One region of the Glutamicibacter sp. BW80 genome, then DNA from elsewhere that is predicted to be linked to it. Evidence: riboswitches for the same ligand, from Rfam matches in the RefSeq annotation. Region 1 holds a riboswitch; each other region holds the start of a gene.
The links. Region 1 has a riboswitch for S-adenosylmethionine ahead of CIK76_RS09355 (acyl-CoA dehydrogenase). Riboswitches for the same ligand answer to the same signal wherever they lie in the genome.
Positions count from the first base shown of each region.

Region 1 (7,338 bases):
GCTGAATTCGCATCTTGACTCAGGAGAACTCGGCGGGTGCGAGGACGCCCCTGGGCCTGAACGCAAAGCAAGCTTCCAGAACCGAAAGGTGGAGATGAATTAGGTGCCTGGAAGCTAGCTGCGCGGCCAGACCACTTCGAAGCGTTCGCACACGATCCGCTCACCGGGCACGCCGGTCATTGCCGGTTCCCACTGCTTGGCGAAATCTGCCTGCTGCGTCCGTTTCCAGAACTTTTCGTGTTCCCGGCGCCAGCTGGCCAGACTACGGTCATCCTCGCCCTCGGCAAAGGCAAAATCTGCATCCACCTGGTCGAATGATTTCAGCGTCACCTCGCTGGTACGCAGGATAATTTTCGGTGTCCCGGAGCCGTCGCAGGCGATCCAGTGCGAACCGACCCGCGGAAGCGGTTCGTTCTCGGCAAGGTACTCGTTTTCAAGGCTTGAGGTGGCACGTTTCTGCCCGTGGGTTACCTGATGCAGCAGTGCCTCGGCGAGCTCAGCGCTGTCTCCGAAGTATTCCACCACGTAGTCGCCCGGATCGGTGGCACAGCTGTTTCGGTAGTCAGCCCACATTTGCGCGGCGGCGGCGAGATCTACCGGGGGCAGCTCGGAGGTAGGTTCATTGCTCATTCTCCTAGCCTAAACGCAGTCCGGCCACCGAAGCTGCTGTATTCGGTGGCCGGATCGCTGGCTGCCGCGGTGGCGGCATGCCCTCCGAAGCCCTTGAGGCGACGGCGGTGAATCCGACGCTAGTGAAGTCTTCACCTGAGCGTAATGAGCGACAAGCATGCGCGGTGACGCGTGTCACAGCCTAAGTCTCAGGTGCTTCTCCCGTAAATTGGCGCTTGCTTCATCCCCACCTTTTCAGGAGATCAAAGTATGTCACGAGCAAGTACGAGAGCTATCGCCAGCGCCGCGGCACTGGCGCTGGGACTGGGAACTTTCACCGCCCTTCCGGCCAGCGCCGATCCCAGGGCGACCGACAAAACGCCTACGGCCAAAGGCAGCGGCGGCGCAGTCTCCTCCGTAGACCCGGAAGCGACCGCCGCCGGAATCGAGATCCTGCGCAAAGGCGGCAACGCGGTTGATGCGGCGGTCGCAACGGCGGCCGCGCTGGGCGTGACCGAGCCTTATAGCGCGGGCATCGGCGGCGGCGGCTACTTCATGTACTACGACGCGAAAACCGGAAAAATCAGCACCATCGACGGCCGGGAGACCGCACCGGCAGCAATGCCCCAAGATGCCTTCATCGATCCGGAAACCGGCGAGCCCTACAACTTCACTCCCGAACTGGTGACCAGCGGCGTGGCGGTCGGCGTGCCCGGCACCCTGGCCACCTGGCAGCGCGCGCTGGACAATTGGGGTTCCCAAAGCCTGAAGAAAGTTCTGCACCCAGCCACCCAGGTAGCTTCACGCGGCTTCGTTGTCGATGAAACATTCCGCGAACAGACCCTGGATAACAAGGAACGCTTCGCGACCTTCGGCTCCACCAGCGAGCTATTCCTGCCCGATGGCGATGCGCCGCACGTTGGCAGCATCTTCAAGAACCCGGATCTTGCCCAGACCTACCGGTTGCTGGCGAAGCAGGGCCCCTCGGCGTTCTACCAGGGCGAAATGGCCGAAGAAATATCCCAGACGGTGCAGGCTCCGCCCACGTCCGCGGACATCGAACTCCCGGTTCCGGCTGGCTATGTGAGCACCACCGATCTCGCGGAATACGAGGTCGTGGAGCAGCAGCCAACCCAGGTCAGCTACCGCGGCCTCGATGTTTTCGGCATGGCGCCATCCTCCAGCGGAGGAACCACCATCGGTGAATCGCTGAATATTCTCGGCGAGTTCGACCTCGCCGGCATGGAGCGGCCCACCGCGCTTCACCACTACTTCGAGGCGACAGCCCTGGCCTACGCCGACCGTGGCAAGTTTGTCGGCGACCCGGCCTTTGTGGATGTTCCCACCGAAATCCTGACCGACAAGCTCTTCGGCGTCGACCGGGCGTGCGCGGTAAACCCCGAACAGGCCGCGGAGAAGCCGGTGGCTCCGGGCGATATCGAGGGCTATGACGGAGTGTGCCCTGCGGCAACCAGCGAGCCGGTGGTTGAGCAGGATACCGAGAATATCTCCACCACCCACCTTTCGGTGGTGGACCGCTGGGGCAATGTCGTCTCCTACACCCTGACCATCGAGCAGACCGGAGGTTCGGGCATCGTGGTGCCCGAGCGCGGCTTCCTGCTGAACAACGAGCTGACCGATTTCTCCACGGTGTACGATCCCGCCGACCCGAACCGGATCGAGCCGGGCAAGCGTCCGCGCTCCTCGATGGCGCCCACGATCGTGCTGCGCGATGGCGAACCGATGCTCGCCATCGGCTCCCCCGGCGGCTCCACCATCATCACCACGGTGCTGCAGACCCTGGTGAACCGCATTGACCTGGGCATGGATCTGAGCGAAGCCATCGCGGCCCCGCGCGCCTCGCAGCGCAATACCGCGGCGGTGACGGCGGAGCCCGAATTCATCGAGGCCTATGGGCCGGCGCTTGAGGCTTTCGGGCACAAGCTCACCGCCGCCGGTGATTCCTTCACCCCGCAGGCTGAGATCGGTGCGGTTGAGGCGGTGGAAATCGCCGCAGACGGGACCTTGATCGCGGCGGCCGAGCCAACCCGCCGCGGAGGCGGTTCGGCCATGGTGGTGAACCCGGCCAAATAGCCGTTAAAGCCAGCGAGTCCCCGCGGAATTCAACATTTCGCGGGGACTCGCTGGCTTTGCTAGCGCTTGATCTTCAAGGATTTAGGCCTTGGTGGCCAATCGGTTGGAGATCTTGTACTGGGCGGCACGGTGGGTGTCCTTCACCCGGTCACCTTCACCGAAGAGCTTGTGGCGCAGCGAGCCCTCGGTGTATTCGGTCTTGTAGACCCCGCGTGCCTGAAGCTCGGGAACCACGTACTCGACGACGTCCTCGAAGGTACCTGGGGTGACAGCATAGGCCAGGTTGAAGCCATCTACGTCGGTGTATTCAACCCAATCGATGAGCTTCTCGGCAACCTCGGCACCGGAACCGACGGAGACCGGACCGAATCCGCCCACGCCGATCCATTCGGCCAGCTGGCGGATGGTCCATGGCTTGCCGGTATCACCGCTGGCCTTCTTGAAGGTTTCCACCGAGGACTGGATGGCGTTGGACTTCACGTCGTCGCCAATCACGTCATCCGGTCCGTAAGCGGACATGTCGATGCCGGTCCAACCCGAAAGCAATGCCAGCGCGCCGTCGATATCCACGTAGGAGCTGTAGTCCTCGAACTTTGCCTGGGCAAGTTCCGAAGTTTCGGCGGTGATGATGGTCTGCATGGCGAAGATCTTGATGTCGTGGCGGCCACGGCCTGCGGCTTCGGCAGCGTCGCGGATTTTGGCGACCGCTTCTTTGAGCAAATCTCGCGTTGGGCAATTCACGAAGATCGCTTCGGCGTTCGACGCGGCGAATTCGGTGCCGCGCTTGGAGGCGCCGGCCTGGTAGATCACCGGGGTGCGCTGCGTGCTTGGCTCGGTGATGGCGATGCCTGGAACCTTGAAGTACTTGCCCTCGTGATTGATCGGGTGCACCTTGGAATGGTCGGTGTAGACGCCGGATTCCTTGTTGTTCTGCACCGCGTCCTCTTCCCACGAGCCTTCGAGCAGCTTGTAGACCACTTCGAGGTACTCATCGGCGTGGTTGTAGCGCTCGTCGTGCTCCATCTGGTCTTCTTGGCCCATGTTTCGGGCGGCCGACGGCAGGTAGCCGGTGACCACATTCCAGCCCACGCGGCCATTGGTCAGGTGGTCCAGGGTGGCCAGGCGGCGCGCGAAGGCATAAGGGTGCTCATAGGCGGTACCCGCGGTGACGCCGAAGCCGAGGTTCTCGGTGACCGCGGCCATCGCGGAGACGAGCATCATCGGGTCGTTGACCGGCGCCTGTGCACCGCTGCGCAGCGGAGTTTCGTTGGTGCCCTTGTAGACGTCGTAGGTGCCCAGCACGTCGGCGAGGAACAGCCCGTCGAATTTGCCCTTTTCCAGCACCTTGGCCAGGTGGGTCCAGTAGCCCAGGGTGTTGTAGGTCGACGCCTTGTCATCCGGGTGGCGCCAGAGGCCCGGCGACTGGTGCACTACGCAGTTCATATCAAAGGCGTTAAAAAGGATTTCGCGCTTGTTCTCGCTCATTGGTGTGCCCCTATCCATAGAAGAAATCTGGTAAGTCTAAAAATCAGTGTTCGAAGAGTGTTGCCTAGCTGCCGGAGAACCGGTTTGCTCCGGTTACCGTGCCGGTGACGGACAGCCGTTGGGGCTGCACGCCGTTGATCTCGTAGTCCCCCACGATGCGCGCCTTGTAGATCGCCGGATTGTGCGTCGCGATGGTGCGGGCGTTGCGCCAGTGGCGGTCCATATTGCAGCTATTGCGGGTGGAGGATGCACCCAGCGCGTCGAAGAGCTTGCTGGTCGCACCGATGACCAGCGGCTGCACGATCGTCTGGGCGCGGTTGGCCGCCAGTTCGCACACGGCAAAGCGCTCCTCGGCATTCAGGTTCGCATCTGCCATGGCTGATTCGACCTCCAGCACCGCGCCCATGACCACGGACTCCGCGGCGAAGATTTCGGCGGAGACCTCGCCGACGAGCTGCAATACCTGCGGTTCGCGGTGCACCGGAACTCCGGTGCCGGTGCTGAAACTGCGGGTACGCGCCTGCACCGAGGAGCGCAGGTCGTTCAGTGCCGCGCGTCCGATTCCGGCCTGTACCGCCATGAGCACGAGTTGGAAGATCGCGGCTTCCGGATCCGTGGGGTCCTCCGGCATGAAGGTGTCCACCGGAACTTCGTGGAATTCGGTGCTGCCGGTACCGGTGAGCTGTTGGCCGAAACCGTCCCAGTCATCGAGGATTTTCACGCCGCTGTGCTGGGTGGAAACTACCGCGATCTGGCGCCCTGGGAGTTGCGGGTGCGCCACCGCTACGGTGGTCCAGTCGGCGAAGATGGTGCCGGTGCAATAGAACTTCCGCCCGTTGACCAGCCAGCGCGACCCCTCCTCGGTGACCTTGGTGTTGAGCAACCCGAGGGCGTTGCCGCCTTCCTCGGTGTAGGCGTTGCCCACGATCTGCCCGGAGCTGATCCGGGCAACCCATTTGCTGCGGAGCTGCGCATCTTCCAGGCGCACCGCGTTTTCCACGAAGGCAATATGCGCGCGCCATAGCTGGGCCACATGCGAGTCCGCCTCGGCTAATTCGATGAGCAGCCGGAAGACATCGCTCAAGCGTGCCCCGTGGCCGCCGTCGGCGACCGGCAGGCGCAGCGCACCGAAGCGCTCGCGGTTCAGCAAGCCAACCTGTTCAAATGGCAGGATCCGCTGCCGGTCGCGTTCTCTTGCACCCGAGGCGATCTGCGCGAATACCGGACGGAAAATGCCGGCAAGCCGTTCATACTGCTCGTCAGCGCCGGGGCCCGGGGTGATCTTCAGCAGCTGCCGGGTAGGAAGTTCTTGTGGAAGGTCGTCAAGCCCCACCGCGCTACCCGCAATAGACGGGTCGCTGAGCGCATTAAAGTCGCCAGCGGGATCGCCAAATGACATCGGAAGTCCTCAATTCTTTCCATCGGTCCTGGCTGTAGCACCGTCCCGCGCCAATATTTGGTGGGTGGTTGCTGCGACGTCGACGAGCCAGATCTCTCGGTCGCTCTGGATGGTTCGTAATCATTTGTAGCCTGAGGTTTACATCGCCATCAACCCGGTTAGTCACATTTCGTCGTGTGCGGATGGAGATTGAAATGCATCAAGGACAGCACTTGCCTAGCGAGGTCGAACGCAATACCTAGCGTTTAGCGATTTTTCGGCCAAATACGCGATTGATGAAATAAAAATCGAAACATCACGATGATGTGACGCATCTATCGAATATTTTTCATGTTACGAAAGATTTGCATTGAAATCGTTCGAAGGCCTGTAATAGTCGTGTAACCATCCCGAGCGGCTAAGAGATCTGGCTCTGTGACGCCGCAGCAACCACCACACACGGTTAATAAACCAAACGGTGTCCGGTGCTACCGCCAGGAACGATGGAGATGAAAATGACTACAGCCTTTGCCTTGCCCGAGACCGTCCAAAGCGCAACGGCGCTCGACGTGGAGTTCCTCGAGCTATCGCGTACTTTCACCGCCAAGAAGGAAAGCAACACGGTGCTTCGCGACGTGAATCTGCGCCTCGAAGCGGGCCAGATTGTTGCAATTCTCGGCGCAAGCGGTTGCGGCAAATCCACTCTCTTGCGGGCGGCCTCCGGCCTGGACCGCCCCTCCACCGGGTCGGTGGTCATCGGAAGCCGCGCCGTGACGGGGATAGATGAGCGGTGCGCCGTTGCATTCCAGGAACCACGGCTATTGCCTTGGCGCTCGGTCCGAGACAACGTGTCCATCGGCCTTGCGCCGGGAACCGACAAGCAATCCGGGCGCCAGCTGATCGCCGAGCTGCTGGAGCTGACCGGCTTGAGCCACGCAGCAGATCTGCGCCCACGTGAAATTTCCGGGGGCATGGCTCAGCGGGTTTCGCTTGCTCGCGCGTTGGCCCGGCGCCCGGGCGTCCTGCTTCTCGACGAACCCTTTGGTGCGCTCGATGCGCTGACCCGAATGAAAATGCAGGATCTGCTGCTGGCCATCCATAAGTCTTTCCCGACTACCGTGCTGCTGGTGACCCACGACGTCGATGAGGCGCTGACTCTCGCCGACCGCATCGTCGTGCTGGGCCGACCCGAGGGCCAGGCCTCGGCGACTGTGATCGAGGATCGAGTCCTGTCCGCGGCGCACCCGCGCAGCCATACGAGCAGCGAATTCGTCGCCCACCGCACAGCGCTGCTGAGCCTGCTCGGCGTTGATCCGACGAACCACTAGCACTTTCTACCGCACTCATTTGGTCCCGCGGGCCTTCCCTTCGCACAAATCAAGGATTTTCCATGCTCTCGAATCGTTTTTCCCGTCGCGCCGCACTATCCGTAGCAACGCTTGGCATTTCGGCCCTGGTGCTGACCGGATGCGCGGGCGAGAACGCCGCAGCCGACGGCCAGACGCTGTCCATCGACTTCGCCACCTACAATCCGCTGAGCCTGGTCCTGAAAGAAAAGGGGTGGCTGGACGCCGCCGCTAAGGAACAAGGGGTCAGCGTCGAATGGATCCAGTCGGCCGGCTCGAACAAGGCCAACGAGGCGCTGCGCGCCGATGCCGTGGATGTGGGATCCACCGCCGGTTCGGCAGCACTGCTGGCCCGCTCCAACGGCTCACCTATCAAGACCATCTCGCTGTATTCGCAGCCCGAATGGTCCGCCCTAGTGGTGAACG
Region 1 is NZ_NRGV01000031.1:217,573-224,910, forward strand. Features, by position in the region: gene CIK76_RS09340 (ASCH domain-containing protein) at 115-630, opposite strand; gene ggt (gamma-glutamyltransferase) at 880-2,703, shown strand; gene CIK76_RS09350 (LLM class flavin-dependent oxidoreductase) at 2,785-4,188, opposite strand; gene CIK76_RS09355 (acyl-CoA dehydrogenase) at 4,253-5,587, opposite strand; SAM riboswitch class I at 5,604-5,703, opposite strand; SAM riboswitch class I at 5,969-6,076, shown strand; gene CIK76_RS09360 (ABC transporter ATP-binding protein) at 6,082-6,894, shown strand; gene CIK76_RS09365 (aliphatic sulfonate ABC transporter substrate-binding protein) at 6,957-7,338, shown strand, end outside.

Region 2 (7,338 bases), on a different contig from region 1:
ACGCGCTGAGCTCCGGTCGCGGAAAAGCTCTGCGGCACAAAAGCGCCGGCCCCACGCTGAATTTCAACGTGAGGCCGGCGCTTTTTGCGTGGTGCAGCCGTGCGGCTAGTTGACGGGCTGTTCCGCGGTGGCCAGCTGGTCATTTTTGGCGCTGCTGCGCCGCCAGTAGGCGGCAATGAGCGCGCCGGAGAGGTTGTGCCAGACGGAGAAGACCGCGCCGGGAAGCGCCGCCTCGGGGGTGAAGAAGTCCTTGGCCAGCCCCGAGGCGAGGCCGGAGTTCTGCATGCCGATCTCCACCGCCATGGTGCGGCGGCTCGCGATCGGCTGCTTGAACAGCTTCGCGGTGCCATAGCCCAGGGCGATGCCCCCGGCGTTGTGCAGGATCACCGCGAGCAGGATCAGCAGGCCCGCGCTGAAGATGGCCGCCGAGCTGCCGGCCACCACGATGACCACCACGAAGGTGATCGCGATGACCGAAACCCACGGCAGGGCCGGCAGCACCATGTTGACCAGGCGGGGCAGGATCGTGCGCAAGACGAGGCCCAGGACCACCGGAATGAGCACGATCTGCACAATGGACAGCGCCATGGTTCCCGCGGCCACCGGCAGGTATTGCCCGGCGAGCCACAGGGCCAGCAGCGGGGTGAAGATCGGCGCGAGCAGCGTCGAGACCGAGGTCATCGTCACCGAGAGGGCCACGTCGCCCTTGGCCAGGTAGGTGACCACATTCGAGGCGGTGCCGCCCGGGGCGCAACCGACCAGGATGACGCCGGCGGCCAGCGCCGGAGGCAGCGCCAACGCCATGGCGATGCCCAGGCCCAGCAGCGGCATGATGATGAATTGGGCGATGACTCCGAGGAGCACCGGCAGTGGCCTGCGCACCACGAGGGCAAAATCGGGCAAGGTGAGCGTGAGCCCCATGCCGAACATGATGACCATCAGCAGCGGATTGATCAGCTTGGAGAAGCCGGAGAAGGTTTCGGGGGTGAGCAGTGCGAGCGCGCCGCCGGCCAGCACCAGCAGCGGGAAGAGGGTGACCGCAACTTTGGCGCTGTGTTCCTCGCCGGCCTTTTCGGGCGCGGAGTGAACAGGAAGATCAGAAGACATGGGATAATCTTGGCAAATCGATCATCGTTGCGCCAATTGTGACGGCAATTCGATCAAGCGCAGGCGGTCAGGGATCGACGATTTCCACGTCCAGCTGCCCCGCGCGCCACAACCGCGTCATCCGCTGCGCCAGCTCCTCGGCTTCCAAGGCCTCCGAAGGCGTCATGAAAAACGTATTGACCCGCAGGCGCTGTTGTGGATCCAGCTCCTTGGAGAGCAGCACCATTGGCCGGCACCCCTTGATCTTCACCGCGTGGAACAATCCGCAGTGCCGCTCGATATGGTGCACCGAGCAGCCCAACTCCGAGGATTCCACATCCGTGGCTCCGCCCTTCTCCCAGGCGTCCAGATGATCCAGCTCGCACCGCTCGGCGGGCATGCTGCATCCAGGATAGGCGCACCCCCGATAGGCGGCGCGTATCGCCCGGCCCTGAGCCTTGGAAAACAACCGCTGGGTGCGTCCCAAGTCCAATGGCAGGCTCTTGCCGTTGAGCACCAACGGGTACACTCCCGCGTTGCATAACGCCGCCCGGGTTTCGCCTGCCGACAACTCGATGCCCGAGGAGGTTACGGCGAAATCCTTGCCGCGCTCGCGCATCTTCTCGTAGTCCAAGATGATGCTCACCTGCGGGGCGACCAGTCCCGGCCGCTTCCCCTTCGAACCACCCGAACCGGTGCGGTCGGCCATCAGCAGCGCCATGAAGCCGATCAGATACCGGCGTTCGGGCCGCAGCTCTTCCCACGGCGCCTGCGCCTCAGGGCCGGCACGGGCAAGATCTGGCGGGTCAACCGCGGAATCGGGAAGGTCCTCGGCATCGCGGCTCTGCGCCACCGGGGTCGAGAACCGCGGCGCATCGGTGCCCGGGAGCGCCGGCGCTGCAGGACAGCCGCCGGGCAGATCCGCTGGGCGGCTTTCGGCTTCCGCCGCCGGAGCCGCCGGTTCTTCATCCTGGGCTGCGCTGCCGCGCTCCACGGCGTTGCCTGGCTCGTCGTTTTCCGCGGGCTCGGTGGCGTCGTTGCCGGGCTCGGCATGCGCTGGGCGGTTTTCGACGTTCTCGGCATCCGCGTCGCCTTTGGCCCAGCCGGGCATCGAATCCGAGTCGTCCCACGCGCTGCCTGGCTCCCCGGTCAGCTCGGCATCCAAATCCTTCAACGCCTCCCGGTTGCCCGCGATCGTCTTCGGATTGTTCAGCGCCTGCTGGAACGCTTCGATCTGCGCCGCCTGCGCAGGCAGCACGCGCAGCAAGTACTCCACCAGCCCGTTGCGCACCCCGAGCTTGAAAAAGCCGATTTCCGCCAGCAGCGCCTTCATCGGCCGCTTCCCGGCCTTCACCTGCGCGACCAGATCCGCCACATGCTTGCGCGCGGTTTCCGGTTCGTTCTTGATAAAGCTCACCGCTTCGGCCTGCAGCCGCGCTTTGGCGGCCTCGCCCTCGGCTCCTTGGCCCAGATCGTTGCGGGCCGCGTGGATCTTCTTCGCCGTCCCCACGACCAGGCGCGGATCTGCGGCGGGATCGGCGAACTGCTCTGCCAATTGCGGCAGCCAGGGGTCGAGGCGTTGCCCGGCTTCGTCGACCCCGGCGATCAGGCAATCGGCCTGCACCAGGCGTTCCCGCGCGGTGGTTGCGGGCACGCCCAGCCAGCCGTGCAGCAACTCCGCGGTCGCCTTGAACTGCGTCCGGCCGGTGGTGGTCTGCCCGTGCAGTGCGTCGAGCTCTTCGGGTGCCGTCTGCGAGCCGGCGTCGGAAATCTTCTGGAGGGACTGCTGGTCCAGCTTGTGCGCTCCGCTGCGGCGCAGCGCGTCGGCCGCATGGATCTGCGCGTGGGCCACGGCCGCGGCGGCCCGCTCGGTGAGCCAGGCGAAGTAGGCGGCGTGCCCCGGGGCGGGCGTCTCGGCGGCGATGGCCTGCGTCGCGGCGGTCATCAGCGCCAGGCCCCGGGCCAGCTGGCCCAGGGCCTCTGCGGTGCTGCGGGAGTTGTCCATGGCCCCAGTGTGCGCGGTGGTTAAAGCTGCAGTGCGGGTTCTCTCGCCGGCTGTGGACAAGTGGTGCGTGCCGGGCCGGCGGCGTTACGCGCGGCGGCCAACCCGCGGGAAAGATCCGCGATGAGGTCCTCGGGTTCCTCGATGCCCACCGAAAGGCGGACCAGGTTGGCCGGGATTTCCAGCTCGGTGCCGATCAGCGAGGCATGGGTCATTTCGCGCGGGTAGCAGACCAGGGATTCCACCCCGCCCAGGGAGACCGAGAGCTGGAAGTACTCCATGGATTCGGCGAATGCGCGCGCGGCGGGTTCGTCGGTGAGCTGCAACGAGACGATGCCGCCAAAACCCCGCTGCTGACGCGCCGCAAGCTCATGGCCGGGATGGGATTCCAACCCGGGGTAATAGACCCGCGTCACCTCAGGCTGGCTATCAAGCCAGCGTGCCAGCTTAGCTGCGGAGGCGCAGTGGCGTTCCATGCGCAATCCCAAGGTCTTCAGGCCGCGTGCGGCCAGGTAGGAATCCTGCGGGCCGGCCACCGCGCCGCCGGCGAATTGCTGGAAGCCGACGGCTTCGGCCAGCGCCTGGCCACGGAAGAGGTGCTCGGCGACGATCACCGCGCCGCCGAGCACATCCGAGTGTCCCCCGATGTACTTGGTGGTGGAGTGGACCACCGCGTGGGCCCCGAAGTCCAAAGGCCGCTGCAGGTAGGGAGTGGCGAAGGTGTTGTCCACTACCAGCAGGGCGCCGTGCTCGCGGGCGATGTCCGCCCAGCCGGCAAGATCGGCGATGCCCAGCAGCGGGTTGGAGGGAGTCTCCACCCAAAGCAGCGCGGTGTTCGGGCGCACCGCTGCGCGCACCGAGTCCAGGTTGGTGATATCCACCGCAGAAGAGGTGATGCCCCATTTGCTGTGCAATTTGGAGATCAGCCGGTTGGTGCCGCCGTAGCCGTCGGCGCCAAGGACGATGTGATCGCCGGGTTCGAGGACCGCACGCAGCAGTGCGTCTTCGGCGGCGATGCCCGAGGCGAAGGCGAACCCCGCGGCTCCGCCTTCCAGGGCGGTGAGCTGCGCTTCGAAGCCATCGCGGGTCGGGTTCGAGCCGCGGGAGTATTCGTGCCCGGAGCGCAAGACGTTGATTCCGTCCTGGATGAACGTGCTGGTTTGGTAGATCGGTGGGACCACGGCTCCGGTGTGCGGGTCTTTATGCTGGCCGGCGTGTACGGCGAGGGTGTTGAAGCCGCTCATGATGCTCCTTGGGTTTGCGGGGCCAGGGCCCGGTTTAGTGCGCCGTCCAGCGCTTGGGTGAGGTCGGCGAGCAGATCGGCGGGGTCTTCAAGCCCCACCGAAATGCGCAGGGTGGAGGTGTTCAGGCCCGCGGCGAGAAGTTGCTCCGCGGAGAGCCGGCAGTGCGTCATGGTGGCCGGGTGGGCGACCATGGTGCGGGTATCGCCCACATTTGCGGCCAGGGAAATCAGCTGCAGCCCGTCGATCACCGGGGACACCAGCGAGGGGTGGGCCAGTTCGATGGCCAGCACGCAACCGGTGCCCTTGGGCGTGAGCTTTTTGGCCAGCTCGTGGCTCGGGTGGGCCGGCAGCGAAGGGTGGTGGATGGCCGCAATGCCCGGGTGATCTGCAAGTTCCTGGATCAGGGTGCTCACGCTGCGCTGCACGTGTGCGGCACGTACCGGCAAGGTTTCGATGCCGGTCAGAATGCCTTGGGCGCTGGCCGGGGCCAAGGCCGGCCCCAGGTCGTGCAGGAATTTGGAGCGGACCAGCATGGCGTAGGCGGCCGATCCGTGGCGTTCAAGCAGCGAGGCATTGTTCAGCCGCACTCGCGGGGCGGCGATTTGCGGCCAGCGGGTGGAATCCGAGAAATCGAACTTCCCCGAGTCCACGACCACGCCGCCGAGCACCGAGCCGTGTCCGGCTAGCCCCTTGGTGGCCGAGTGCACCACAATGTCGGCGCCAAAATCCAGCGGGCGAATATTCAGCGGGGTGGCCAGCGTATTGTCGACGACCACCGGAATGTTGTGCTCGTGCCCGATCGCCGAGATAGCGGGCAGGTCCGCCACGGTGCACAGCGGGTTGGAGACGGACTCCAGGAAGAACGCCCGGGTGTCTTCTTCGATGGCCCCGGCCCAAGCTGCGGGGTCGGCCTGGTCGACAAAGCTGACCCGGATGCCGAAGTCGGAAAAGGTGTCGGTGAACAGGTCCACGGTGCCGCCGTACAGCGAGGAGGAAACCACGATGTGCTTAGGACCCTGGGTCAGGGCAAGCAGCGAGAGCGCAACGGCCGACTGCCCCGAGGCGGTGGCTACCGCTTGGGCTCCGCCTTCAAGGGCGGCCACCCGCTGTTCCAGGATGGCCACGGTGGGGTTGCCGGTGCGTGAATAGGTGAAGCCGGACTGGCGCAACGCGAATTTTTCGATCGCTTCTGCGTGCGATTCGAACTGGTACGCTGCGCAATTGTGCAGTGGCGGCAGCATCGGGCGGAAATCTCCGCTCGGACGATACCCTGCATGGACCGCGTCGGTTCCTTGGCGTTGGCTCATAGCTCCTTCTCGTTTCTGATCCACGAGAGAGTGCACCGAACACCCGGCGACATACCGCCCCTCGGCCGACCTGAGGCCACAACGGTACGAAGCATGGCGCCTTATGGCACGTTCGGAACTGCTCCATCGTTCCTGGCATTAGCACCTTTCGGTTTCCCGATGGTTGCTGCGACGTCTACGAGCCAGATCTCTCGGTCGCTCTTGATGGGTTGTTGTTCTTCCATGGTTGGACATCGGCATCCGGCGGCGCAAACGACGCCCACACCCGCGCTTCATACAGGGGCACCTGGCTTCACATCCCGCGCCAGTCCCGTAATGGGGCCCGGCCCGCAGTCCCTTTGTGACGCGCGGCAACCGCCAGAATCCTTGAAGAGCCAGGGTTTTGCGCAACTATTATGTCGCCGGCGGTCCGCCAAATGACACGGTGTTACGTCTTGGGGCCCGGGGATTCAGTCCAGGAGCTCAACTCCGAAGCTTGAGACGACCGAGCGCACCTCGTCCAGATAGCGCCGCGCTTGCTCGGTCAGCGGAATCGCTGCATGGTCGATCCAGCCGATCTCGATGCGCTCATCGACATCCAGCGGGATGGCGACGATGGACGGGTCCAGCTCGTCGCTGATGATGCCCGTGGAGATGGTGTACCCGCCCAGGCCGATCATCAGGTTGAAAATCGTCGCGCGGTCCGAAACCTGGATTTCGCGCTTGCTGGAGCTGGTGGAGAGCACTTCCTCGGCGAAGTAGAACGAGTTGTTCGCACCCTGGTCGAAGGTCAAGCGCGGCAGGTCTTCGAGTTCCTCGAGCGTCACCCGCGCCCGGGAGGCCAGCGGGTTGCTGCGCGAAATGAAGATGTGCGGATCGGCGAGGAACAGGGGGTGGAATACGAGCCGGGACTCGCGCAGCAGCTTGTCGATGACCTTCCGGTTGAAGTCGTTGCGATAGAGGATGCCGATGTCGCTGCGCAGGGTGCGCACGTCCTCGATGATCTGTTCGGTGCGGGTCTCGCGCAGCGAGAATTGATATTCCTCGGCCCCGCTGGCCTGAACCATCCTGACAAACGCATCCACCGAGAAGGAATAGTGCTGCGTGGAGACGCCGAGCAGGCGACGGACCGAGGGACGCCCGAGGTAGCGATGCTCAAGCAGCTCCACCTGCTCCAGAACCTGCCGGGCATAACCAAGGAATTCTGCTCCCTCGGCGGTGAGCGTCACTCCCCTGGCCGAGCGGACCAGCAAGGTGCGTCCCACGCGGGCTTCGAGCTCCTTCATCGCCGCCGACATGCTCGGCTGTGCGACGTAAATTAGGTCAGCCGCCGCGGAGATCGACCCCTCGCTGGCGACCGCAATGAAATAGCGCAACTGCTGCAGTGTCAAACCACTCGTCCCCTGAACCATAGTGCGAGTCTATACGAATCCATAGTTATATCGAGTTACCTGATATCCTCGATCTCACTGCATGATGGACGCATCGACTTACTTTCGGCCGGCCCAGGCCACTGAGCACCAGATAGGCCACCATGGCAGACGCGTTCACCTTCAGCATCAGCACCACCAAATTCGACGAAGACTACACCCCCTGTGCGAGCTCACGAGTCACGACAAACTTCGCCAACCTGGCCCGCGGGGAAAACCGCCAGGAGAACCTGCGCAACGCTCTGACGATGATCAACCGCCGCTTTAATTCCCTGGCTCACTGGGACAAT
Region 2 is NZ_NRGV01000075.1:27,164-34,501, forward strand. Features, by position in the region: gene CIK76_RS18015 (Gfo/Idh/MocA family oxidoreductase) at 1-9, shown strand, start outside; gene CIK76_RS18020 (bile acid:sodium symporter family protein) at 106-1,107, opposite strand; gene CIK76_RS18025 (HNH endonuclease) at 1,175-3,091, opposite strand; gene CIK76_RS18030 (cystathionine gamma-synthase) at 3,112-4,332, opposite strand; gene CIK76_RS18035 (aminotransferase class I/II-fold pyridoxal phosphate-dependent enzyme) at 4,329-5,639, opposite strand; SAM riboswitch class I at 5,760-5,850, opposite strand; gene CIK76_RS18040 (LysR family transcriptional regulator) at 6,089-7,030, opposite strand; gene CIK76_RS18045 (DUF1852 domain-containing protein) at 7,153-7,338, shown strand, end outside.
Region 2: linked by a shared signal. The riboswitch ahead of CIK76_RS18035 (aminotransferase class I/II-fold pyridoxal phosphate-dependent enzyme) and the one ahead of CIK76_RS09355 (acyl-CoA dehydrogenase) in region 1 are both predicted to bind S-adenosylmethionine.

Region 3 (7,338 bases), on a different contig from region 1:
AACTGCGCACCTGATCGGCCAAACTGAAAATTCCACGTAGCTGTTCGCGTGGGATGAATGCCGGAACATTGCCGGCCAGCAAAATGGCGTCGTACTGTTCGGGCAGGCCATGGCTGCGCAAAGAGGCGCTCTCCAGCTGATTCGCTGACAGCTGCCTGAACCAGGTCCCGTCGAATAGCTCTGCAGCTACCTCCAGGACTTGGGGTGTGGGGTCTATGCCGTAGGCATGGTGTCCCATGCGGCGCAGCGCATTGACCGTATTGCCCACGCCGCAGCCGATGTCCAGAACCTGTGATTCACGGTGGCATAGCATGTCAGTGAATCGGGCGACTACTTCCAAATCAGTACCGTCCAGAGTCAGCGCTCGCATCTTGGCCGCATATGCATCGTAGTTCGTGCCCATCTCCACAGTCTTGCATGAGCACAAGGCGTGAGCGACTTGTTTGCGCTTGTTGGCTGAAAATATGGCTCCGGATTAGGCATCCATGATAAACAAGACCTATGGCTAATACTGCTTTTAAGGGAACTCCCGTACAGACCATTGGTGAACTGCCAGCCGTAGGCTCGCAGGCTCCAGCATTCACCCTCACCGACACCGGCCTTGCAGATGTCACCAGCGAGTCGCTGGCTGGCCGCCGCGTAGTCCTGAACATCTTCCCATCAGTTGATACCGGTGTCTGCGCTGCCAGCGTTCGCCGTTTCAACGAACTGGCTGCCGGCCTGGAAAACACCACCGTAGTGTGCGTTTCCGCTGACCTGCCATTCGCCTTGGGCCGCTTCTGCGGTGCAGAGAACATCGAAAATGTGACCGCTGCTTCCGTGTTCCGCTCGGACTTTGGCTCGGACTACGGCGTGACCCAGGTAGATGGGCCACTAGCGGGCCTCTTGGAACGTTCCGTCGTCGTCTTGGACGAGACCGGCAAGGTCGTTTACACCCAGATCGTTCCGGAAATCACCACCGAGCCAGATTACGATGCTGCAATTGCAGCTCTGAGCTAGTCGCTTGTTCGCATCGATAATGATGCGCAGAAAATGCCCACCCGTGCTCGGGTGGGCATTTTGCGTCTAAACAATAAATGGGGTCAATGACTACCGTTTGCTCCACGCATACTTCGGCAGACGTTTATGATCAGAATCGGACGTAAAACATCGAATGAGATCTCGCTTATTCGGCGAGTTGCGGGTTTGGCTGATTGGTTAAGCAGTCTTACTAGCTTTTAGGAAGTGAGTAGGGGCGATCGAAACCGATAAATCTCGCCCCTGCAATTCATTAACGATGAAGCTTAGCGAGCTTGAAAAGCCGTTGACATCAATCTGTTCCTGAACAGTCCCACCTTCAGGAGTGCAAATGACTTTGATCTTTCCCTGATCCTGGTGCTTGTCATCCTGCCATACCACGGTGGACGAGGTGTCTTCGCCTTTGCATCGAAGTACCGCCGAATATTGGCCACCATTCAGTGGAATTCCAACTGAGACAGTTTGGATCTTTTCTTCGATGGTCGTTTTGGTCGCCGCAATTTCATTTTTTTGCATCGGCACTAGCGACGGTCCTGTTGATGGTGTGGAGATTTCTGATTTGCCAACGGAGCAACCTGTGAATGAGAGGGCAAGTGCAACGATTGTTGCGAAAATTAGAGTGCTTTTTGATCTCAAGATTAATTCCTTGTTAGGCAGCAACTACTCGGAACTGGATTCCCGTAGGAGAAATTGCAGTCCCTGATCCGCTCGAAGTTTTGAATCCCGCAGTGTACTGCCGCCATTTGAAGATGTAGAAAGTGCTTTGTGGGCGAGCAACATACATTTGACGTGAGTTCATTTTAGACGACGCGGAAGACAAAATTGTAGTTAGCGAGCTTTGGACCGTGAAGTTCGTATTTGCGTTGAATGCTTTGATGCCCACACCTCCACCTGCAGACAAGCTAGCTGAGGCGGTGACTGAACGCGACAAATTGCCTTTCCCGCCTTTTCCTCCGATGCCACAGGACGACTCACTCGCACTCTTTTTGTTCAGCTTGCTGGTGGTCTCAACTTCAGGTTGTCGCAGGTTAGTCATGAGGCTCCTCAGCACGCGCACAGTCAGATCAGCCTATGATCGAAAATGTGAACGCTGAACAAATTGAGCAGACAGCAACCCGCAAAACTCTCAGGTTTGAGATCATCTTGGTTCTAGCCCTGTCTTTGGGGCAGAGCGCGGTGTATTCACTGATTAGTTTCGCCGACAAGGTGAGCCGTGCGCCGTTGCGCGACCAGACCACGTCGATGAATAATCCGTTAAACACGCGCGAATACTTCGACCTGTCCTATCAGTTGCTGGATATTTTCTTCGCACTGATCCCGGTTCTTCTCGCACTGTATTTGATGCACCGCACCCTGGACCGAAGCGTGAAGGATGTAGGGTTCGACTTCCGCCGTCCGGGTAAAGATCTGTTACTTGGGGCCGGATTGTTTCTTGCCATGGGCCTTGGAACCCTGGGCGTATATGCCGCAGGCCGTGCCTTGGGAGTAACCACCGCGTTGTCCACGGCTAATCTTGGTGACTATTGGTGGAGCGTGCCGGTGCTGCTGCTTTCTGCCGTACGCCACGCGGTGCTTGAAGAAGTGATCATGCTCGGTTTCCTGTTTACCTACGGTAAGAAGCTGAACCTGGGACCGTGGACGCTGATTCTCGGATCTGCGCTGATCCGCGGTAGCTACCACCTCTACCAAGGCGTCGGCCCGATGCTGGGAAACATAGCCATGGGTGTGATTTTCGGTTGGATTTACCAGAAATATGGGCGAGTGATGCCGTTGGTGATCGCGCACTTCTTGTTGGACGCAGTGGGATTTGTCGGGTTCATGCTCTTCGGCCCCGCTATCGGTATCGGAGGCTAACCCCACAACGGCAAGCATTGCGCAATGGCAATAAACGACGTTTTCAACGGTACGTTTTACTTATGCAAATCAGTGAACTCAAACTGACCGAAATAGGCGAAGCAACAGCCCTGTGGCGGAGCGTCGAGCTTACGCGGCCATGGAATGATCCGGAGGCAGATGCACGTAAAACACTGGAGAATCAGAGCTCTACGATTCTTGCGGGACCTCATGAGCAAAGACTGGTAGCTACAGCCATGGTTGGGTTCGACGGACACCGAGGCTGGCTATATTACGTGGCGGTCCAACCCGGCATGCAGGGCCAGGGGTTTGGACAGGAGATTATGGGGGCAGCGTCGCGTTGGCTTGCTGAACAAGGGGTGCCCAAAGTACAGCTCATGGTGCGTACCGAGAACACTGATGTGATCGGATTTTACGAGCGGCTAGGCTACGAAGCTCAAGAAGTGGTGGTCCTAGGCAAAAGGCTTGGATAGTTGGAACGACAAAGGGTAGGCGAGGACGTTGCCGTCCGCACCTACCCTTTATTTCGACGTTCTTTGTTATAGCGTGACCAAACCATTGTCGGTTTCAAAGGTGACCGACAAGATGCCCGGAGTGCCGTTGGGTGCTTCGTATTCCATGCTCACCGCGCCAAGATTGACGTTCTCTGGCTGGCCTAGCCAGTCTAGGACGCGGTCGCGGGAACCAGCGATAGTGATGCTTTGAATCGCACCTACAGGCTCTAGAGCCTTCGAAGGGTGCAGATCCTCCGTTCCTGCGTCCCAGCGAAGCAAATACGGAACCTGCGGATCAGCGATGAGCCCCTTGATTCCAACTTGCTGCCAGGTGAGTTCGCGGCCGTCTGGGAACTTGCGGTTTCCCGGAACAGATTTACGTCCCAGCCGCTCTTCGGCGCTGGAGAGGTCTTCAACGGAAACGCACCATCCCATCCAGCCGCCGCCAAGCTCGGAGCGGGCTCGTACTGCCTGCCCAAACGGTGCTTTGTCGCTGGAAGGGTGGTTTAGAACTTCAACAACTTCTAGGTACTGGTTGTGCTTGAGCGGGAAAATTACATTCCGCGTTCCAAAACGCGGATGTACGCCCCCCTTGACGAATTCCAGGCCCAAAGCCTTGGAGATTCTTTCGGCGGTTGGCATGAGCCCATCGGGGCCACATGCGTAACTAACGTGATCTAGCCTCATCATGTGCCCCATCATGTCACTATGTGATCTCAGTCTCGACTTAGGCGACCCTAAGTGGTAATGGTGGGATCGAACAGTCTGCATAAATTTCTTCATTAAAGATCTATATGACCGATTGAGTCACGTTAAGCTATCTCATATTGCCAAATTCTTCGGCTATCGGGCAGACTTGAGTCAGGTCATGAGTCCCAGTAACAAGCCCCGGCTTACTGGGCGGCAACCCTCCGCCGCGGTGGGGTGCCCCGGGTGAAGACCTGGCCCTCGACGCACCAAGCGTTGAGGACAAGCGCGGGTTACCCCCTTCGAAAGCTCCTCGACGAGGAATTTGCCGTCGGTGTGTTTTTGAGTGGTGTACCCCCATAGTCGACAAACAATATGGAGGAAACCATGAGTAACAACTGGTCTTTTGAAACACGTCAGATCCATTCCGGGCAGCAACCAGATCCGGTCACCGGTGCGCGTGCCCTGCCGATTTTCCAAACCACGTCTTTTGTTTTCCCGAACGCCGAGAGCGCCGCGGCTCGCTTCGCACTGCAGGAGCTGGAGCCGATTTACACCCGTATCGGTAATCCAACGCAGGAAGCGGTCGAAAACCGTATCGCGGATCTTGAAGGCGGCGTCGGCGCACTGCTGGTCGCCTCGGGGCAGGCAGCAACCACCCTCGCAATTCTCAACTTGGCTCAGTCTGGAGACCACTTGGTGGCCAGCCCGAGCCTCTACGGTGGAACGCAGAACCTGCTCAAGCACACGCTGCGCAAGCTCGGTATCGAGGTCACCTTCGTGGCGGATCCAGACAACTTGGATCAGTGGCGTGCAGCGGTGAAGCCAAATACCAAGGCCTTCTTCGGTGAAGTCGTCTCCAACCCGCGCCAAGACATTTTGGACATCGAGGGAGTCTCACAGATTGCCCATGAGGTCGGGGTTCCACTGCTGGTTGATAACACCTTGGCAACCCCATATCTGATCCGCCCCATCGAGTGGGGCGCGGATATCGTCATCCACTCGGCCACCAAGTACCTCGGTGGTCACGGCACCGCCATTGCCGGCGTAATCGTGGACTCGGGCAAATTTGATTTTGCGAAGGATCCGGAACGTTTCCCGGACTTCAACACCCCCGATGAGTCCTACAACGGTTTGGTGTTCGCCCGCGATCTGGGCGTTGATGGCATCCTTGGTGCCAATCTTGCCTACATTCTGAAGGCTCGCGTGCAGTTGCTCCGCGATCTGGGCGCGGCTGTCGCACCGTTTAATGCTTTCCTTATTGCTCAAGGTCTGGAGACTTTGTCTCTGCGTATCGAGCGTCACGTGCAAAACGCGAAGGAAGTAGCCGTCTGGCTTGAAAGCCAGGAGCAGGTTGAAAAGGTCGCTTACGCTGGCCTGCCTTCCTCGCCGTGGTTTGAACGCGGACAGAAGTACTCGGCAAACGGTGTCGGCGCGATTATTGCCTTCGATATTGCTGGTGGACTCGAAGCTGGCAAGGCTTTTGTGGATGCGCTGGAGCTGCATTCACATGTGGCCAACCTCGGTGACGTTCGTTCGCTCGTCATCCACCCGGCGTCGACCACCCACGCGCAATTGACCGAAGACGAACGTCTGGCCGCCGGTGTGCGTCCGGGCCTCGTTCGGTTGAGTGTGGGACTTGAAAACATCAAGGATATTCTCGCTGATCTGCAACTTGGTTTTGCTGCCACTAAGCAGCTCTCTCACCAGGAATTGCAGGAAACCCTTTAGGCATGGCATCCATAGTGACTACCGAAGAAACTCTGCCATCGCAGGAACTTACCGACGGGCAAGACGGCATTTTGCGTCGTGCGTTCGTGGGGGAGTACACCTTCGAAACCGGTGGCTACCTACCGCAGATCGAGTTGGCCTACGAAACATGGGGCCAGCTTAACGCGGAGGGGACCAACGCGGTGCTGGTGAAGCACGCGTTGACCGGTGATGCGCACGTATCGCGCGGAGATTCGCAGACCCCGGGCTGGTGGGAAGATTTTGTCGGCCCCGGGCTAACTGTTGATACCGACAAGTATTTTGTCGTGGCCATCAACATCATCGGTGGTTGCAATGGGTCCACCGGACCTAGTTCGCCAGATGAGCACGGCAACGCCTGGGGTTCACGCTTCCCCTTTATTACCATCAAGGATTCCGTGCGCCTCGAAGCGCGGTTGGCCGACCTGCTCGGGGTGCACTCCTGGCATACGGTCATCGGCGGTTCCATGGGTGGGGCACGAGCCCTTGAATGGGCGGTTGAATTCCCGCAACGCGTAAAGAACGTGGTGGTGATGGCCTCCACGGCGCAAGCCACGGCAGAACAGATCGCTTTTGCGCAGGTGCAGACCGAGGCCATTCGCCTCGATCCCAACTTTGCGCAGGGCGACTACTATGCCAACGGAGTGCGCCCGGATGCCGGATTGGGCCTGGCTCGACGCCTGGCGCATATTACCTATCGTTCGGAGGCTGAGCTTGAAGCGCGGTTTGCGCGTAATGCGCAGACCGGCGAACAGCCGTTTGTTACAACACGCGGCCCACGCGGCCGATACCAGGTGGAAAGCTATCTTGATCACCAGGCGACCAAGCTGGTTCATCGTTTTGACGCGAATAGCTACCTGGTGCTCACCGAGGCTTTGATGAGCCATGACGTGGCGCGCGGTTACGAATCGCTCACGGTTGCGCTGGCTCGACTGGAGAAGGTGAATGTGGTGGTCGCCGCGGTCAACAGCGACCGGTTGTACTTCCCGGCGCAGTCTGAACTGCTCGCCGCCTCGTTGCCGAAGCCTAAGCCGGTGCATTACATCGATTCACCGATTGGACATGACGGTTTCCTGACGGACGCCAAGCAACTTGGACCGGTACTGACCGCCCTAGTCTTTGATGACTAAGGGCTAAAAACTAAGCAGTCATATACATTTGGGACGTGGATTTTCGCACCAGTAATCGGTGCAACAAACCACGTCCCATTTGTTTTGTGTCTTTATTTTTGTCCGGGAGCGCTATCTCCAGCACCCAGCGAGGCATTCGGCGGCTGCACGGCGAAGGGCGTGGGAAGCGGTCTTTTTGCGCTAACTCCATCACCGGAAGACTGGTGGCGAATCCTGCGCAGGATCCACGGACCAAAGTACTCGCGAGCCCATTGCAGGTCTTCAATTCGTGCTTCGCGCCAGCTTCGGGTTGCGTGTTCTAATTGCGCGTCCATGACGCGTTCGTGGGGAACGTTCAGTGCATCGAGCACCATTGCGGAGATCACTTGGTGGCCCGCGGGGGAAAAGTGCAAGCGATCCGGATCCCA
Region 3 is NZ_NRGV01000050.1:141,394-148,731, reverse strand. Features, by position in the region: gene CIK76_RS13990 (class I SAM-dependent methyltransferase) at 1-403, opposite strand, end outside; gene tpx (thiol peroxidase) at 502-999, shown strand; gene CIK76_RS13980 (hypothetical protein) at 1,198-1,653, opposite strand; gene CIK76_RS19115 (hypothetical protein) at 1,667-2,053, opposite strand; gene CIK76_RS13975 (type II CAAX endopeptidase family protein) at 2,089-2,871, shown strand; gene CIK76_RS13970 (GNAT family acetyltransferase) at 2,934-3,344, shown strand; gene CIK76_RS13965 (VOC family protein) at 3,411-4,055, opposite strand; SAM riboswitch class IV at 4,230-4,347, shown strand; gene CIK76_RS13960 (bifunctional o-acetylhomoserine/o-acetylserine sulfhydrylase) at 4,428-5,783, shown strand; gene CIK76_RS13955 (homoserine O-acetyltransferase) at 5,786-6,931, shown strand; gene CIK76_RS13950 (SGNH/GDSL hydrolase family protein) at 7,024-7,338, opposite strand, start outside.
Region 3: linked by a shared signal. The riboswitch ahead of CIK76_RS13960 (bifunctional o-acetylhomoserine/o-acetylserine sulfhydrylase) and the one ahead of CIK76_RS09355 (acyl-CoA dehydrogenase) in region 1 are both predicted to bind S-adenosylmethionine.

Region 4 (7,338 bases), on a different contig from region 1:
CAGAAAACCTGTAGTCCGCTGAACAGGATCCAGGGCTGGCCGGAGTCGCAAGGACTCTACCCAGCCCTGTTTTCTTTGTCGGCTCCAACTTCTTCACAGAAGTCGAGGAATGCGCGCAGCCGCAGGCTCGGACGGTCCGAGGCAGTATAGGCGACACAAATATCGCTCTCGCCGACCGGACCCTCAATTTCCAGGATTGCCAGCGGCAGTCCGTCATAGCTGAGATTGACCGGAGGCCGCTGCACCAGCACCGTGTAGCCCAACCCCCGGGCCACCAAACCGCGCACGGCCTCGAAGCTCTGCGAACTCCAACGCACCTTGGGATCCAGCCCGGACATCCGCAGATTCACCAGCTGGTTATCGCGTACCGTCGGAATGTCCAGGGACACAAAATCGTCTCCCGCCAATTCCGACAGGGCCACACTGCCTCGCTTGGCCAGGCGGTGATTGCCTCCGACCAGGACATATGGCCGCCCCGACATGACGCGGCGCCACCCCACATGGGGCAGGAGATGCCGGGTATGCGTGAGCACCGCATCCAGATGCCCTTGCAGCATCCGTTCCTGCAGCTCGGCGCCGTCTCCCTCGATGAGGGTCACCTGCAGGTCCGGGTGCACGTTGGTGAAGCGTTCGCAGATCACCGGAATCCAGAAGGCTGCCAGCGAGGAGTAGCAGCCGATGACCAGCGGCCCGGAAAGCTTGGTCTGGCGCTCCACGATCTGGTCCTGCACCTCTTCGGCATGGCGCACCAGCTGCTTGGCATCATGGAGGAAATCCGTACCCACCGCGGTGAGGACCACGCCGCGCGCCCGGCGCCGCACCAGCAGCTGCGATCCAACCACCCGTTCAAGTTCATCCATCGCCTGCGACATGGCGGCCTGCGAAATGTGGCAGGCGCCAGCAGCCGCGGAGATGGACCCGGTTTCGGCGACGGCGACAAAATACTGTATTTGACGCAGGGTGTAGTTGATCACCCACACAGTCTAGCCAGCGGCATCAGACCCGCCGAAGCAGATTCCATAAAGCACGCTGCGCGCAGCCGTTCGAAACAACCTGCTCGGAGCCCCCTTGGAACGGGCGCCTGCGATGGAAATGCCCGTGATCTTCAGGCATGCCTGCCTAGTGACGAGGGCATAGGTTGCCGCAACGCAGTACCTTCAGAAATACGCTGAGAGCCCTCTTCCGGAACGGATCAGCACCGCGCCTCGAGATCTATCTGGTCTTCGGCAAGCATCGGATTGCAGACGGTGACGTCCGCTACGGAATCAGGCAATCGCCGAGACCGGGCGCTGCCTACTATCTGAGGGACACCGCCGACCAAGAATCCCCGGAGCATTATCTGCAGAGAGTTGTTGCCGGCGAGGTGAATCCAGGGGGTGCCGGAGAGCTGCTCGGTCATTGATGCGCTACACGCAGCAGGCCCAGCACTCCAGATGTGTGCTGGGCCTGCAGCATCCGGGGATGCTACTTCGAGGCGCCGATGGCCCAAACCCGCGGCAGCTCGGTGCCGTTAACCGCCAGGTCGCCGATCAGCCGGGCCTTGAACACCCACGGGTTGTGGTTTCCGGCGGTGCGGGCATTGCGCCAGTGCCGGTCCAGGTTCTTCGAAACGCTGGTGGCCGAAGCGGCCAGCGCGTCGAAGGCGTGGGTGATCGCGTTGAGCACCAGAGGTGTTAAGACCACCTGGGCCTGCGCGCTGGCCAGCTCGGCCGCGTCATTGGCCGCCTCGTCTTCCTCCAACGTCACCTCGCCCTCGTGCAGCGCCAACGCGGTTTCATAGGCTCCCTGCAGGGACTGCGACACGCGTTCCACGGTTCCGGCCGCCGCGAACGCAGCCGCTGACACCTCGCCGATGACCTGCAGCAGCTGCGGATCCTCGGCGGCCACGTTGGCGGCGCCATGGCTGAAGGTGCGCTTGCGGGCCTTCAGCTCGGCGGCGAAGTCACGTTCGGCGGCCTTGGCGGACCCCGCCAGCACAACCAGCAGCACCTGCTGGTAGAACGCGGTCTGGTATTTGAAGCGGGTGTCGAAGTCGATCAGGTCCTCTTCGGCGACGACCGCGTCGGTGAAGGTGGAGGTTCCGGTGCCGGTGGTGCGCTGTCCGAAGCCGTCCCAGTCATCGGCCAGCACCACGCCGGGCTGGTGGCGGTTGACCGCGGCGATCACGCGCTTGCCGGTATCGGTGCGTTCGGCGTAGGTATCCAGCCAGTCGGCGAAGATCGAGCCGGTGGAATAGTACTTGGTGCCGTTGACCAGGAACCCTCCTGCGCCATCCGGAGTGACCTTGGTGATCACCTCGCCGACCTTCACGGTGCCGATCTCGGTCCAGGAGTTCCCCACCAGCTCCCCCGCGGCGAAGCGGGCCAGCCATTTGTCGCGGCCCGGCCCCGGAGCGGCGACCAGGCGGTCCTCAACGAAGGCGAAGTGCGCGCGCAAGGCCTGAGCGATGCTGGAGTCCGCGGCGGCCAACTCCACGAGCAATTCGAAGAGCTCGGCCAGGGTGGCCCCTGCCCCGCCGTGGGAGACCGGGACGCGCAATGCGCTGAAGCCGGCGGCGGCCAGCTCGGCCACCTGCTGGTGCGGCAGCTCTCCGCTCCGGTCGCGTTGGGCGGCGCCGTCGGCGATCTTTGCAAAGTGCGGGGCGAAGCGTTCCTTGAGTTGGGCAAGGCGATTGCGCGAGATGGCAAGTGCAGTCATCAGTTCGGTCCAATCCGTGGGTGGGGTGAGGTTTAGGTGTAGAGCGAGAGCGGCTGGGTTTCCCCGCGCAGGAAGTACGCGCCGACCTCGATCTTCTTGTAGTCCACCGGGTCATGCAGCGAGTGGGTGCGCACATTGCGCCAGAACAGATCCAGGCCCACATCATTCTGCGTCGAGGAGGAACCGGTGACCTCGAAGATGCGGTTGGCGACCTCCACGCCGATCTCGGTGGAGACCACCTTGGCTTCGGCGATTTCCACCGCCAGCGCTGCGCGTTCAGGCTGGGTGACATTCCCGGCCTTGGCCAGCAGCGCATCGAACTTGCGGCCGAGCTTCTCGGTCAGGGCGGCCACCGCGGCGGTGCGCGCCTTCAGCTCGCCCACGGTGCGCTGGAAGACGACGTCCTGCGAGTAGGTCTCCGCCTCCGAGAGGAACCAGGCGTTCTTGCGGCCCAGCAGGATCTGCTTGCCGCGGGCCAACGCGCCCTCGGCAATGCCCAGGTAGAAGTTCGCGAAGGCCAGCTGGATCCCGGGGGTGAGCAGGGTGGACACCGGCTCGTCGGTTACCGCCCCGAGCAGATCGGCGGCCTCGATGCGCACGTTGTGGTACTTCAGCGAGTTCGAGGCACTCAAGCGCTGGCCCAGGTAATCCCAGTCATCAACGATTTCCAGTCCTTCCCGGTCGCGCGGGAGGACAAAGGCCAGCACTTCGCCGTGGCGCGTTCCTCCGGAGACCTCGGCGTTCACGACGATCACCTCGCCGACTCCGGAGCCGGTGGAGAAACGCTTGGCACCGTTCAGGCGGAAGCCATCGCCCTCCGCGGTGAGCGTCAGCTGCGGGTCCACCGGATTCACCGAATCGCCCCAGAGCCAGCCGCCGGCCACGGTGCGCTGCCACCACTCGGCCTGGGTTTCGGCCGGAGCGTAGAAGGCGATGCCGGACTGGTTGATGTAGTGGTAGGCCAGCAGCTGGGAGATGGACCCGTCGGCCGCGGCCAGGATGCGGATGGTTTCAAAGGCGGTGGCCCAATGCGCTCCGGCTCCCCCGAATTCGGCCGGAACCAGCAGGTTCAGCAGACCGGCTTCGCGCAGCAGCTGCACCTCGGCGAAGGGCTGCTCGTTTTTGCGGTCGCGCTCCAGCGCATCGGCGGCCAGTGTGGCCGCGACCTGGCCGGCGATCTCGCGCCAGTGGGCGAGCTCGGCCTCGTCTGCGCTCCCGGTGTAGGGAACCCGGGGCAGTTGCGTGCTCAGTGCGGTCATTTTCGTTCTCCCTTAGAGTCTTGCTCCGAAGGAAGCAGAAAGTTGCTTTCTGCTGATCCATCGAACCTGGCGTTAGCACTAGCTGCGGAATGCAGGCTTGCTGCGGCGTCGTCGAGCCAGGTCTCTTAGCCGCTCTGGATGGTTGGTACTTCGAGTGAAACACCGCGGCATGAGCAGATGGAAGAAGGATGTAACTCGGCGGAACAGTCGGTCAGAAGTCGTCATCTTCGAGCTACATGCCTGCCGGATCAGTGGCGGAACGGCCGTCATATGACCCTCGCATGACGAAGTTTGAACTCGGGAACTCAAATGCGACCGCATAGGATGGCTGTTCACGGCAAAACGGCAGAATAGGTTGAAAGTGGATCCAGCAGGCGTCATTGCCTTCATGTTCGGGTTGCTGAGCATAACGTTGGTGGCAGCGTTCCTCGCCCCGATGGCACGGGACCGAAAGCTCGCTCGCAATGCGTCGATCGGCATCAAGACGCGCCACACTTTGGCCAGCGATGGTGCCTGGCTTGCCGGGCATCAGCAGGCTGCGCCCCTAATTGCCGTGGCCTCCTTGGCCGGCTGGGCGGCATTGGCCAGTGCAGCAGTCCTTTGCGTGCTGGGCCAGTTCGGTTTCGCCTTCGCCGCAACCGGGACCGGCTACTTGGCCGCCATCGCGTTGCTGGTGATCTCGACTGCCAAAGCGAATAAAGCCGCGCGGGGCGTCGATGCGGCTGGCCTCGGCTAATCCAGCACTGCTTAAAGAAACGGATCGCGCCATCTGCCGATGGTGCGATCCGTTTCTTTCTTGGAAAGCGTGCTGCTACAGCAGTACGGCTCCGAGAACCAGTACAGTCAGGAATGCCGCGGTGCCCTGGATGGCGGTGGCCACGCTCAAGGTCTTGTAGGCCGTGATGACCGGGATGCGGCTGAGCTGGGAGACCACCCAGAAGTAGGAATCGTTGGCATGCGAGACGACCATCGCGCCGGCGCCAACTGCCAGAACACTGAGCACCATGCCCAGTTCGGAGTCCAGACCGAGGGAACCGAGCATCGGGGCGACCAGCGCCGAGGTGGTCACCATCGACACGGTGGACGAGCCCTGCGCAGATTTCAATGCCGCGGCGATCAGGAATGGCACAGCCAAGCCGAGACCCAGACCGCTGAGCGAATCGGAGAGGATTGTGGTCAGCTCCGAGGCTGCCAGCACAGCACCAAAGGCTGCGCCGGCACCGGTAATGAGCAGGATGGGTGCCGCGGTGCGCACGGCTTCATGCATCTGCTCATTGAAGTCCGCAAGCTTCCTATTGCCGTTCAGGAGCAAGGTCGCGGCGAGCAAACCGAAGATCAGCGCGATCACCGGGGTGCCGATGAAGGACAGCGCTTCCAGCGCGGAGCCTTCGCCGAAGGGATGCGATGGAAGCTTGGCAATCGATGCCGCGCAGATCAAGACCAGCGGAACGAGGATCGGCAGGAAGGCCAAGCCAGGGCTTGGCAGCTTGCCGAAGCTTGCACGCAGCTGCTCGTAATCGAGCTCGGAGATGTCGTTCTCATCCTCGGATGGCAGCGGAGTCCACGTGGACTTGTTGAAGCGGCTGGCATAGAACAGCCCGGCCATGGCCGAGACCACTGCCACCGGCAGGCCGATGGCGATGATCAATCCGAGGTTGTCGGCGATGCCGATGGACTCGGCGGCTGCCAGCGGTCCTGGGGTCGGCGGGACCATGGTGTGGGTGGCATACAGGCCGGTCATCAAGGCAATGGAGGTGGCCAGCGTGGAAACACCGGTGCGCAGGGTGATGGCCTTGCGCAGGGAGTTGAGCACCACGTAGCCCGAGTCGCAGAAGACCGGTATGGAAACGATGTAGCCGATGAGCGACAGCGTCAGGTTGGGGAATCTGGTGCCCAGCACCTTGATCAGCGCATCGGCCATGGAGATCGCGGCCCCGGAACGCTCCAGGATGATGCCGATCATCGTGCCGAAGAGGATTACGAGGCCAATATTGCCCATGGTGCTGCCAAAGGCGGTGGTCACCGTGGAGGCGACCTCGGCGATGGGGATCTTGTAGGCGAAGGCCGCGAGGATGGCCGCGCCGATGAGGGCGAGGAAGGGGCTGATTTTCCAGCGTGCGGTGACCAGCACAATGGCCACCACGAGGATCAGCAGAACGAGGAGTTCATACACGGCGAGTTGGCTCCTTTGCCAATATCTGTGGCCCCCAGCCCGAACCTGCAATGGCGCAGGCGGTCGTTCTGGGTGCGAGTTCCGGCCCGTTGCTGCCGCCCGCTATTCCGCCAGGTCAAGCTGCTCAGGCTTTTCCTGCGAAGGTTGTTTCGGCCGGGAGGACCGGTTCAGCGGGCGCTCAACTTCGAGCATCTTGCCAATACTAGGGACTGCGGACTCAATCACCTATGGGCGCACGCCCATATTCTTATGCCGGAAATTCCTAGAATATGTGTTTCTGGTCTAGGGCGACCGCTGCGTAGATGGCATGCTGCAGCCGCACCGCCTGGCCGGTGTGGCGGATGTCCACCCCGGCGATCAGGGCTACGCGCTCCAGACGCTGCACTAGGGTATTGCGGTGTATGTGCAGTTCGGTTGCGGCCTGGGTCATCGATGCTGCGGCAGTGACGACCAGCAGCGTCTTCGCTTGCTCTTCGCTCAAGTCCCGGGCGGGCCGGGCAATATGGCTCAGGCTCTGCGCCGGTGTGCGCGCGATAGCGGTGGCGATTTCCGGGCTCCAGATCTCCCGGTTTCGTCGCTGGGGTATCAGCGCCGGGAGCGCCACGAGGGCACGGAGGGCTTCGGCTTCGGCCAGCAGGTGTCCGGCGCCTTCTGCCGGGGCGGAGGCAAGATAGCGCTCCGTTGCGCCTTGGTCTTCCTCGAAGGCCGGTTCGTTCGCCAGCCGGATCCGCCAGAACGCACCGGAGAGGTTGATCCAGGAAGTGCGCCGGCCCTCAACGGCCGGCACATCCAGCAATGGATCCTGCGCGCTGCGCGGGATCCATGCCTCCAGTTGCGTTGGTCCGCGCAAGCCGTGCGCTGCCAGGCTCCGGTCAATGGCTTCTGGCTCGGCCCATCCGGCCAGCAACGCGGAGATAATGTCCCGGGCTTCTGTTTCACGGCGGGTACTGCGCGAGTGCTCGCGTTCCTGGGTGAAGAGCAACTGCACGGTCAGTGCAATCAGATCGGCTAGCGGCTCGACCTCATGCGGGGCTCCGGTGACGCCGACGACCCCGCACAGCTGATTATCCAATGTGAGCGGAACGTTGACCCCGGGCTGGGTTCCGGCGCTGCCATCGGCCTGGCTGACGCGGATGATCTGGTTGCGGCGGATCGCCTCGGCGCTGCCCTCGTGATGCGTTCCGATGCGGGCCGCATCGGTGGAAGCAA
Region 4 is NZ_NRGV01000001.1:4,098-11,435, forward strand. Features, by position in the region: gene CIK76_RS00025 (MFS transporter) at 1-14, shown strand, start outside; gene CIK76_RS00030 (LysR substrate-binding domain-containing protein) at 57-974, opposite strand; gene CIK76_RS00040 (acyl-CoA dehydrogenase family protein) at 1,465-2,697, opposite strand; gene CIK76_RS00045 (acyl-CoA dehydrogenase family protein) at 2,730-3,956, opposite strand; SAM riboswitch class I at 4,011-4,101, opposite strand; gene CIK76_RS00050 (SdpI family protein) at 4,318-4,692, shown strand; gene CIK76_RS00055 (GntP family permease) at 4,768-6,129, opposite strand; gene CIK76_RS00060 (sugar diacid recognition domain-containing protein) at 6,392-7,338, opposite strand, start outside.
Region 4: linked by a shared signal. The riboswitch ahead of CIK76_RS00045 (acyl-CoA dehydrogenase family protein) and the one ahead of CIK76_RS09355 (acyl-CoA dehydrogenase) in region 1 are both predicted to bind S-adenosylmethionine.